3 linked regions of the Ensifer sp. PDNC004 genome follow. The protein of the gene in region 1 interacts with the protein of each later gene in a pairwise test. Links are inferred from orthologs where the notes say so. Each region holds a gene or a part of one and is shown in the gene's direction. Other genes may lie near its edges.

Region 1 (2,878 bases):
TGCCGTCCTTGAATTCGGTGACCTGCATGCCGTCCTTGACGACGATCGCGTCCTTGCCGACGAGGTCGATACGGCTGACATGGCTGTCGAGGTTGACGCGCACGCACGGCCAGTTGAGGCGGGCGGCGACCTGTTCGATATGGGTCGACTTGCCGGTGCCGTGATAGCCCGAGACCATCACGCGTCGGTTGTGGGCGAAGCCTGCGAGAATGGCGAGCGTCGTTTCGCGGTCGAAGAGGTAGTCCGGATCCAGGTCCGGGACATAGGCGTCACCCTTCGAATAGGCAGGAACGCGCAAATCCGTATCAATGCCGAAAACCTCCCGGACGGAAATCGTGGTGTCGGGGAGGTTGGAAATGTCGAGGTCAATCTTGCTCATCATGTCTCCAGAGCGGCCACCGGACGGCACCCGCGCATTCGCCTGCAAAAGTGCTTCTGTAATAATCCGCGTTGTTAGCAGAAGCCAGCCTGTTTTAACAATTGGTAGGCTTGAATAACCGCGCGAAAACGCTCTTCCGACCCTCTATCTCCGCCATTGGCATCAGGGTGATGCTTTTTGACGAGATCCTTGTAGGCCGCCTTGATGTCGGCAGTCGTCGCCGAGGCTCCGAGACCGAGCGTTTCAAAGGCCTTCGCCTCGAGCGTCTTCAGCTTGCGCTGACGCGGCTCGGGACGACCGGACCGCGCCCGCGCCTCGCTGACAAAGCCGAAGGGATCGCGCATGCGGGCCTGCGCGCCGGCGGAACCGGACCGCGTCTGCGACTGGGTCGGGCCGTTCTTGGCGTTCTTGTTGACGCCGACGGTCCAGGTGGGCCGATGACCGGTAATCGCTTCCTTCTGGTAGCGGGCGACCTCGCCGTCGGAGAGGCCGGAGAAGAAGTTGTAGCCCTTGTTGTATTCCTTCACGTGCTCGAAGCAGAACATGAAGTACTGCCCCTCGGCGTTGCGGCCGACCGGCGCCCGGTGCACACCCTTCTGGTCGCAGCCGTCCCACTGACAGACAGGAGCCGCCGGCTCCGCCTGCGGCTCGACCTTGCGCCGGGTTCGAATGCGATCGAAGTATTTTGAATCGAGTCTCATGGCGCTCATTATGGGGTTTGGCGGGAGTCACAACAAGAATTGACAAAGCGGAATGTTGCTGGCTTTGTGCGGGCATTTTGCGCCGCCGTGCCAGCAATTGCCGGGTTCTTAGGAGCTGCGAGGGGGCGACAAGCAAACAGCAAAATTGGACGGAAGAATGTCGCTCACCGAGACCATCGAAAAGAAGCTGACCGAGGCCTTCCACCCTGAACGGCTCGAGGTCATCAACGAGAGCCATCAGCATGCCGGCCATCAGCCGGGCTTCGATGGCAGCGGCGAGTCCCATATGCGCGTGCGCATCGTTTCAAGTGCCTTTACAGGCATGAGCCGTGTCGCCCGCCACCGCGCCATCAACGATCTCCTGAAGCCCGAACTCGACGCCGGTCTGCACGCGCTCGCGGTCGAGCCAGCCGCCCCCGGCGAGCCGACCCGCTGGTAAAGGCAATCGCGGTGATCAGGTCGGCGGAGCGCCCTCTTCCGCCGGGCGGATGCGCAGCTTGGTGATGCGGTTCTTCACCCGCTTCATCACGATGAAGCGCTTGCCGTGGAAGGTGAAGGCCTGGCGCTCCTCGGGAATGCTCTTGGATTCGTGGATGACCAGACCGGCAACCGTCGTCGCCTCCTCGTCCGGCAGCGACCAGTCGAGCGCGCGGTTGAGATCGCGGATCGGCACCGAGCCGTCGACGACGATCGAGCCGTCAGCCTCCTGGCGCACGCCCTGGATATCGAGGTCGTGCTCATCGGCGATATCGCCGACGATCTCCTCCAGAATGTCCTCCAGAGTCACCAGGCCCTGAACCTGGCCATATTCGTCGACGACGATGGCCAGATGCAGCTTGCGGCGCAGGAACGCGTTGAGCTGGTCCTTGAGGTTGGTCGTATCCGGCACGAACCAGGGCTTCTGCGCGATCCTGACGATATCCAGGTTCTCAGGCTCGACATTGGGTTCGGCCAGCGCCCGCAGCAGATCCTTGGAATGCACGACGCCGATGATGTTGTCGGTCGAGCCGCGCCAGACTGGCAGCCGGGTGAACGGGCTCTCGAGGATGTCGCGAACGCACACCTCGGGCGGCTCATCGGCATTGATCGCCCGCATGCTGGTGCGGTGGATCATGATGTCGGAGATTTCGAGCTCGCCGAGGTCGAGAACGCCGCCGAGCCGATCGCGGTCGGCCTTGATCACCGAACCCTCGCGGTGCAGCAGATCCACCGCGCCACGCAGTTCCTCATGCGCCGAAAGCATCGACATGTCGGCGGCGAGATTGACACCGAAGAGGTTCAGAATCCGACGCACGATGCCGTTGACGAGGCTGGAGAGAGGTCCAACGACCGCAACGAAGGGGCGAACGAGGGGCGCCACGGCGATCGCGAAACGATCCGGCGAGGCAATCGCCCAGCTCTTCGGCAGCACTTCCGAGAAGATGACGAGCAGCACGGTCATCGCAAGTGTGGCGATCGCCACACCGCTGTCGCCGAGCAGGCCAATCAGCAGGCTCGTCGTCAGCGACGACGCCAGAATGTTGACCAGGTTGTTGCCGATCAAAAGCGTACCGATCAGCCGGTCGCGCCGTTCGATCAACCGGTTGACGATGCCGGCCCGCTCCTCGCCGTTGTTTTCGAGCGTATGCATGCGCGAGCGCGAGGCGGCAGTCAGCGCTGTTTCCGAGCCCGAAAAGAAAGCCGACAGCAACAGCAGGCAGAAGACCGACAGGATCGACAGCCAATACTCCGCCAGGAAGGCAATGAAGGCTTCGCCGGTCATTGCGGGTGTTTTTCCCTCAGGAAGTTCAGGACCTCG
Region 2 (2,830 bases), 2.8 Mb from region 1 along the record:
GTGCGAAGGCTGCCGGCGTCTCGCTCCCCGTCATCGGCAAGACCGGCGGTGACGCCGTCAAGCTTGGCGATGCCAAGGCCGTGTCGGTCGCGGATCTCCGCGCCGCCCATGAAGGCTGGTTCCCGGACTTCATGCAGGGCGACGTCGCGCCTGAAAACTAAGAGATCGAGGACGGGAGCTGCGGTTTCTGCGGCTCCCATATCTCTTTTGCGGTGCCGGCTTGCAGGCGCTGCCGGGAGCGATCATTTGATCGTGTTCACGCTGGCAACAGCCCTGCCTCACCCAATTCAGCAATTGCGTTCCGCCCCTGAATCGTGGTTCCCTTGTTTCATGGACAACGTCGGCAGGTTGCTGACGTTGCAGAATAAAAAGGGAGTTGGCGTATCATGCCCATGACACCAGGCGACATCGAAGACATGATCAAGGCAGGGATTCCCGGAGCCAAGGTCACGATCCGCGATCTGGCCGGTGACGGCGACCACTATGCCGCCGAAGTCGTGGCCGAGGCGTTTCGTGGCAAGAGCCGCGTGCAGCAGCACCAGATGGTCTACAACGCACTGAAGGGCAATATGGGCGGCGTGCTGCATGCCCTTGCACTTCAGACGAGCGCGCCGGAGTAAGCTGGCGTGGCTGACCTGATCAAGGAACTCGTCAGCGGCGTCGTTGACAGTGCGCTGAAGGAAATCCTCAAGAAGACCGGCGTCAAGCGAACCACCACCAAGCGGACCAAGCGCCGGACACGGCCGACCTCTTCCGGTGGCGGCGGTCTTCTTGGCGACATTCTAGAGGCGGCCCTCCGCAAGCCGGCAAAGAAGCAGGTCAGTCGGCGGAAAACGTCGGCGGCGCGCAGCAAGACGCGGCGCCGCACGGCCTGAGTGGTATTAAAACCACATCTTGAGGACCATCAATATTTGTTGCGATTGGGTGGTGAAAATCACCAATATGCATGCTATCTAAGACCCAATCGATATCCGGCCCTTGAAGCCGGCGCAGGAAGGATGACAGGATGAGCGGAATTCACGAATTCATCGACAACGAAGTCAAGACGAACGATGTGGTGCTCTTCATGAAGGGTACGCCGCAGTTCCCGCAGTGTGGCTTCTCCGGTCAGGTGGTCCAGATTCTCGATTACATCGGCGTCGACTACAAGGGCATCAACGTGCTCGCCGACGCGGACCTGCGCCAGGGCATCAAGGACTATTCCAGCTGGCCGACGATCCCGCAGCTCTACGTCAAGGGCGAATTCGTCGGCGGTTGCGACATCGTGCGCGAGATGTTCCAGGCCGGCGAACTTCAGTCCCACCTTTCCGAGCAGGGTATCGCCGTCAAGGGCGCTGCCGCCTGATCTAAGGACGCCTTGTCCCGATCCATCGGAGAAGGCGGGTAACCGCCTTTTTTGATTCGGACCTCGCTGTCCGGATTTCGATTTTCGTTGTTTTCCCAAAGGCTTTGCGCGCTTGGTTCGCGCAATGACCGTTTGAATGTTTGTGAAAGCGGGCTTCCTTCCTGTAACGTTTCCGGCGTTCTGAAGCGAGGCCTGGGCCGAGTTTTCGGCCTGTCATGAAGCAGTCGCGATCGTTCGGCATAAGCAGCAACGGTTCCCGCTCCGGCCTCCCGGCACGGAAAAGACCCCGTCGCTGCCGATCGATGCTCCCGCGGTTTCATGCAGGCCCGGTCCAATTGGTGCGGCTGCCCGGTCGCCCCCGCCTGACATCTCTGTGCCGACCGGCATTAAGCCAGCCGACATCCTTTTTTCCGGCACCTCCCGGACCCAGACCCGTTTCGCTTGGCGCTGACCGCGCCGCTAGGACTTTTGAAATGACAAGCACGACCAACGACGACGCCCTGCCCGGCCTCACGAAATTCCAGTTCATCGCGCTGATGGCCACCCTGATGGCGACGAACGCGATTTCGATCGACATCATGCTGCCGGGTCTTCAGGAAATCGGCGCGAGCCTCGGCGTGGCGTCGGAAAACGAGCGGCAATACATCATCACCGCCTACCTGCTCGGCATGGGCGTGGCGCAGCTGTTCTTCGGTCCGTTGTCCGACCGCTTCGGGCGCAAGCCGCCGCTTCTGGCCGGGCTTGCGCTTTATGCCGTCTGCGCGGTCGCAATCGCCGTCGTGCCGACCTTCGGCCTCATGCTCGCCCTGCGCTTCATACAGGGCGCCGGTGCGGCCGCGACGCGCGTCATCACCATCTCGATCGTCCGTGACGTCTATGGCGGCCGGCAGATGGCCGAGGTGATGTCGCTGGTCATGATGGTGTTCATGATCGTCCCGGTGATCGCCCCGTCGATCGGCCAGCTCATCATCAGCTTTGCCGAATGGCACATGATCTTCGTCATCGTCGCGCTTTATGCGGTGATGAACATCGCGATCGTGCTGACGAAGCTCGGCGAAACACTTGATCCGGCGCACCGCCGCGCCTTCACGCCGTCGGTGATCCTCAGCGGTTTCCGCATCGTGCTGACCAACCGGCTGTCGCTGCTCTACACGCTCGCCACCTCGGTCATCCTTGGCGCGCTGTTCGGCTTCATCAACTCGGCGCAGCAGGTGCTCGTCGGCGTTTACGATCTGGGCGTGTGGTTTCCGCTTGTCTTTGCGGCTTTCGCGAGTATGATGGCGGTGGCTTCCTTTACGAACTCCCGCCTCGTCCGCCGCTTCGGCATGCGGCCGTTGTCCCATGCGGCACTCTGCGGCTTTACGCTCGCTAGCTTCATCTGGATGTCGGCCTCCCTCTATGCGCCGCTGCCCTTCCCGGTCTTCGTGGTCCTCTATTGCGCCACGATGTTCCAGTTCGGGCTGATCGCGCCAAACTTCAACGCCA
Region 3 (3,061 bases), on another replicon or contig:
CGGTGCTCAACGCCAACAACATCAAGACGGTCGACCGCGTCCAGCTTGGGGCGACGCCGGTCGTGCGCAAGGCGATCACCGCCGGCGAGATCGACATCTATCCGGAATATACGGGCAATGCCGCCTTCTTCTTCGAAAAGGCCGACGATCCGGTCTGGAAGGATGCGGCCAAGGGCTATGAGACGGCCAAGAAGCTCGACTACGACGCCAACAAGATCGTCTGGCTGACGCCGTCACCGGCCAACAACACCTGGGCGATCGGCCTGCGCAAGGAAGTGGCCGACGAAAACAAGCTGAAGACGCTCAGCGATTTCGGCAAGTATGTCGCCGGCGGCGGTAAGCTCGTGCTGGCGGCATCGTCGGAATTCGTGAACTCGGCCGCCGCACTGCCGGCGTTCCAGACGACCTACGGCTTCACCTTGAAGCAGGACCAGCTCATCACGCTTTCCGGCGGTGATACCGCGGCAACGATTGCGGCCGCGGCGAACCAGACGAACGGCGCGAACGCGGCCATGGTCTATGGCACCGACGGCGGCATCGCGCCGTCCGGCCTCGTCGTGCTGGAGGATGACAAGGCGGTGCAGCCCGTCTATCAGCCGGCCCCGATCATCCGCGAAGCGGTGCTCAAGGAAAACCCGCAGATCGAGGAACTCTTGAAGCCGGTGTTCGAAAAGCTGGACCTGGTGACGCTGCAGGAGCTGAACGGCCGCGTGCAGGTCGGCGGCGAACCGGCCAAGGCAGTCGCCGAGGACTTCCTGAAGAAGAACGGTTTCCTGAAATAAGTTGACGGACACCCGGGACGCTGGTCGGATGGCCGGCGTTCCGGGATAGGCCTGCAGGTGCCGGAGACGCGCCGGCACAGGCGGGGAGGGATGTGGTTTGAAAGCACTCCGCTTTGACAAGCTCGGAGCGATCATTGCGGTCTTGGCGCTCGGCGGTGCCTTCATCGCACCTTTTGCAACGTTTCGTGCCAACCGTATCGTCGCCGGTGAGGTCAAGTCGGTGGCCGACGCCTTGCCTGCGGGCGGGAGTGCCGTGCTGCTGGCCATCGTGGTCTGCGCGGTCGTCGTCGCGCTACTGCGCTCGCCCGCTTATCTGCGTCTCGCTGCGGCCTTTGTCACGCTCGCCACGCTGGCGCTCGGCATCGGTGTTGCCGCCACGCATCTGACGCCTGAAGCCAACACTTATGCCCGGGTGTCGCCCGCTTCGGGCTTCTGGACCATGCTTTTTGCCTTCGGGCTGCTCGCGGCCGACGCCTTGACGCGACTGCGCCCGGCGCCTTTCGTGCGCGTGGTGGTGCTCGTCGCCGTGCTTGGCTTTACAGGGATACTCTTGCTTTCAGGCACCTGGGATGGTCTTTCCATCCTGAAGGAGTACGCGAGCCGCGTGGATACGTTCTGGGCGGAGGGCCGGAAGCATGTGACCCTGGCGCTCGGCTCGCTCGTCGCCGCGACCCTCGTCGGCATCCCGCTCGGCATCCTCTGCCACCGGGTCACGCGACTGCGCGACGGATTGCTCGGCGTGCTGAACGCGATTCAGACGATCCCGTCGATTGCGCTCTTCGGGATTCTCATCGCCCCGCTCGGCTGGATCGCCCTCCATGTGCCGGGCGCCGCTTCGATCGGCATTCGTGGCATCGGCGTTGCCCCGGCCTTCGTCGCCCTCTTCCTCTATTCGCTGCTGCCTGTCGTCGCCAACACCGTCGTCGGACTGGCCGGCGTTCCGCGAGACGCGAACGACGCCGCGCGTGGCATCGGCATGACCGATTGGCAACGGCTGGTCGGCATCGAATTTCCGCTGGCCTTTCCGGTGATCCTCACCGGGATCCGCATCGTGCTCGTCCAGAATATTGGCCTTGCGACCATCGCTGCGCTCATCGGCGGCGGCGGCTTTGGCGTCTTCGTCTTCCAGGGCGTCGGCCAGACCGCGATGGACCTCGTGCTACTCGGTGCCGTCCCGACGGTCGTGCTGGCGTTCGCCGCGGCGATCGTGCTCGACGCGGTCATCGAGATGGCCACACCCAACACCAGGCAGGCAGAGGCCGCATGATCGAGATCGAGAACATCATCAAACGCTATGGCGAAAGCACCGTTGTCGATGACGTCAGCCTGACGATCGCGCCGCGCACGGTCACGGTCGTCGTCGGGACCTCCGGCTCCGGCAAGACCACGCTTCTGCGCATGGTCAACCGGCTGGTCGAGCCGACCTCGGGCACAATCCGCCTCGACGGCGAGGACAATCGTTCGCTACCGGGTTATGAGTTGCGCCGACGGATCGGCTACGCGATCCAGGGGCACGGTCTGTTTCCCCATCGCACTGTCGCTCAGAACATTGCGACCGTGCCGACCTTGCTCGGATGGGAGCGGGCGCGCATCGATGCGAAGGTGGAGGAACTCCTGCGCCTTTTCCAGCTCGATCCTGCTGATTTCGGTCCACGCTTCCCACACGAACTTTCCGGCGGCCAGCAGCAGCGTGTCGGCGTTGCCCGGGCGCTTGCCGCCGAGCCGAAGGTGCTGTTGATGGACGAGCCCTTCGGGGCGCTCGATCCGATCATCCGCGCCAAGGCGCAGGACGACCTGCTTGCCATCCAGAAACATTTTCAGACGACGATCATTCTCGTCACTCACGACATGGAAGAGGCCTTTCACCTGGCCGATCGCATCGCCGTCATGGACAAGGGCAAAGTTGTTCAGTACGCGACCCCCGCCGAAATGCTGCTGAAGCCGGCCACCCCCTTTGTCGAAAGCCTGATTGGGTCGGGCGAACGGCCCTATCGTCTGCTGGCGATCGCGCCGGTTTCGAGCGCGGTGGAGCCCGGGGCCGCAGAAGGCGCGCCGATTTCGAGCGATGCCAGCCAGAGGGAAGCCTTGGCCGAACTCCTCTGGTCCGGACGAGATGCCCTGCCGGTTGCAGGTCCCGACGGTGCCGTGATCGGCAAGGTCAGCCTCAAGGGGCTGGCCAAACGCGCGGCCGGTCCAGCCTGATGCCGAAGCTCGCCACGCTCATTCGCATCGCGGTTCTCCTGGCTCTGGTCGCGTTCCTGCTGCAGCCGCATTGGTTC

What was found.
Region 2: the proteins of JVX98_RS25840 (region 1) and grxD interact in binary tests that used the Escherichia coli proteins (3 or more experiments, as listed by UniProt). The link is inferred for Ensifer sp. PDNC004 from one-to-one orthologs.
Region 3: the proteins of JVX98_RS25840 (region 1) and JVX98_RS01660 interact in binary tests that used the Escherichia coli proteins (3 or more experiments, as listed by UniProt). The link is inferred for Ensifer sp. PDNC004 from one-to-one orthologs.

What each region holds. Positions count from the first base shown.
Region 1 is NZ_CP070353.1:3,654,400-3,657,277, reverse strand. Bases 156-2,878 are described here. They hold JVX98_RS25840 (BolA family transcriptional regulator), read left to right. Parts: upstream 156-1,237; coding sequence 1,238-1,519; downstream 1,520-2,878. Other genes in these bases: aroB (3-dehydroquinate synthase), read right to left, coding at 2,839-2,878; JVX98_RS25835 (HlyC/CorC family transporter), read right to left, coding at 1,535-2,842; JVX98_RS25845 (J domain-containing protein), read right to left, coding at 454-1,089; cobS (cobaltochelatase subunit CobS), read right to left, coding at 156-379. Outside these bases: more of cobS, read right to left, coding at 1-155. UniProt on the Escherichia coli protein: Transcriptional regulator that plays an important role in general stress response. Has many effects on cell morphology, cell growth and cell division. Acts by regulating the transcription of many genes, including dacA (PBP-5), dacC (PBP-6), ampC and mreB.
Region 2 is NZ_CP070353.1:852,848-855,677, reverse strand. Bases 1-2,675 are described here. They hold grxD (Grx4 family monothiol glutaredoxin), read left to right. Parts: upstream 1-1,006; coding sequence 1,007-1,345; downstream 1,346-2,675. Other genes in these bases: JVX98_RS12085 (multidrug effflux MFS transporter), read left to right, coding at 1,819-2,675; JVX98_RS12095 (hypothetical protein), read left to right, coding at 627-875; JVX98_RS12100 (BolA family protein), read left to right, coding at 387-620; purL (phosphoribosylformylglycinamidine synthase subunit PurL), read left to right, coding at 1-161. In the rest of the region: more of JVX98_RS12085, read left to right, coding at 2,676-2,830. UniProt on the Escherichia coli protein: Monothiol glutaredoxin involved in the biogenesis of iron-sulfur clusters.
Region 3 is NZ_CP070352.1:367,639-370,699, reverse strand. What follows is about bases 59-2,964. They hold JVX98_RS01660 (ABC transporter permease), read left to right. Parts: upstream 59-879; coding sequence 880-2,049; downstream 2,050-2,964. Other genes in these bases: JVX98_RS01655 (ABC transporter ATP-binding protein), read left to right, coding at 2,046-2,964; JVX98_RS01665 (ABC transporter substrate-binding protein), read left to right, coding at 59-782. Outside these bases: more of JVX98_RS01665, read left to right, coding at 1-58; more of JVX98_RS01655, read left to right, coding at 2,965-2,984; JVX98_RS01650 (ABC transporter permease), read left to right, coding at 2,984-3,061.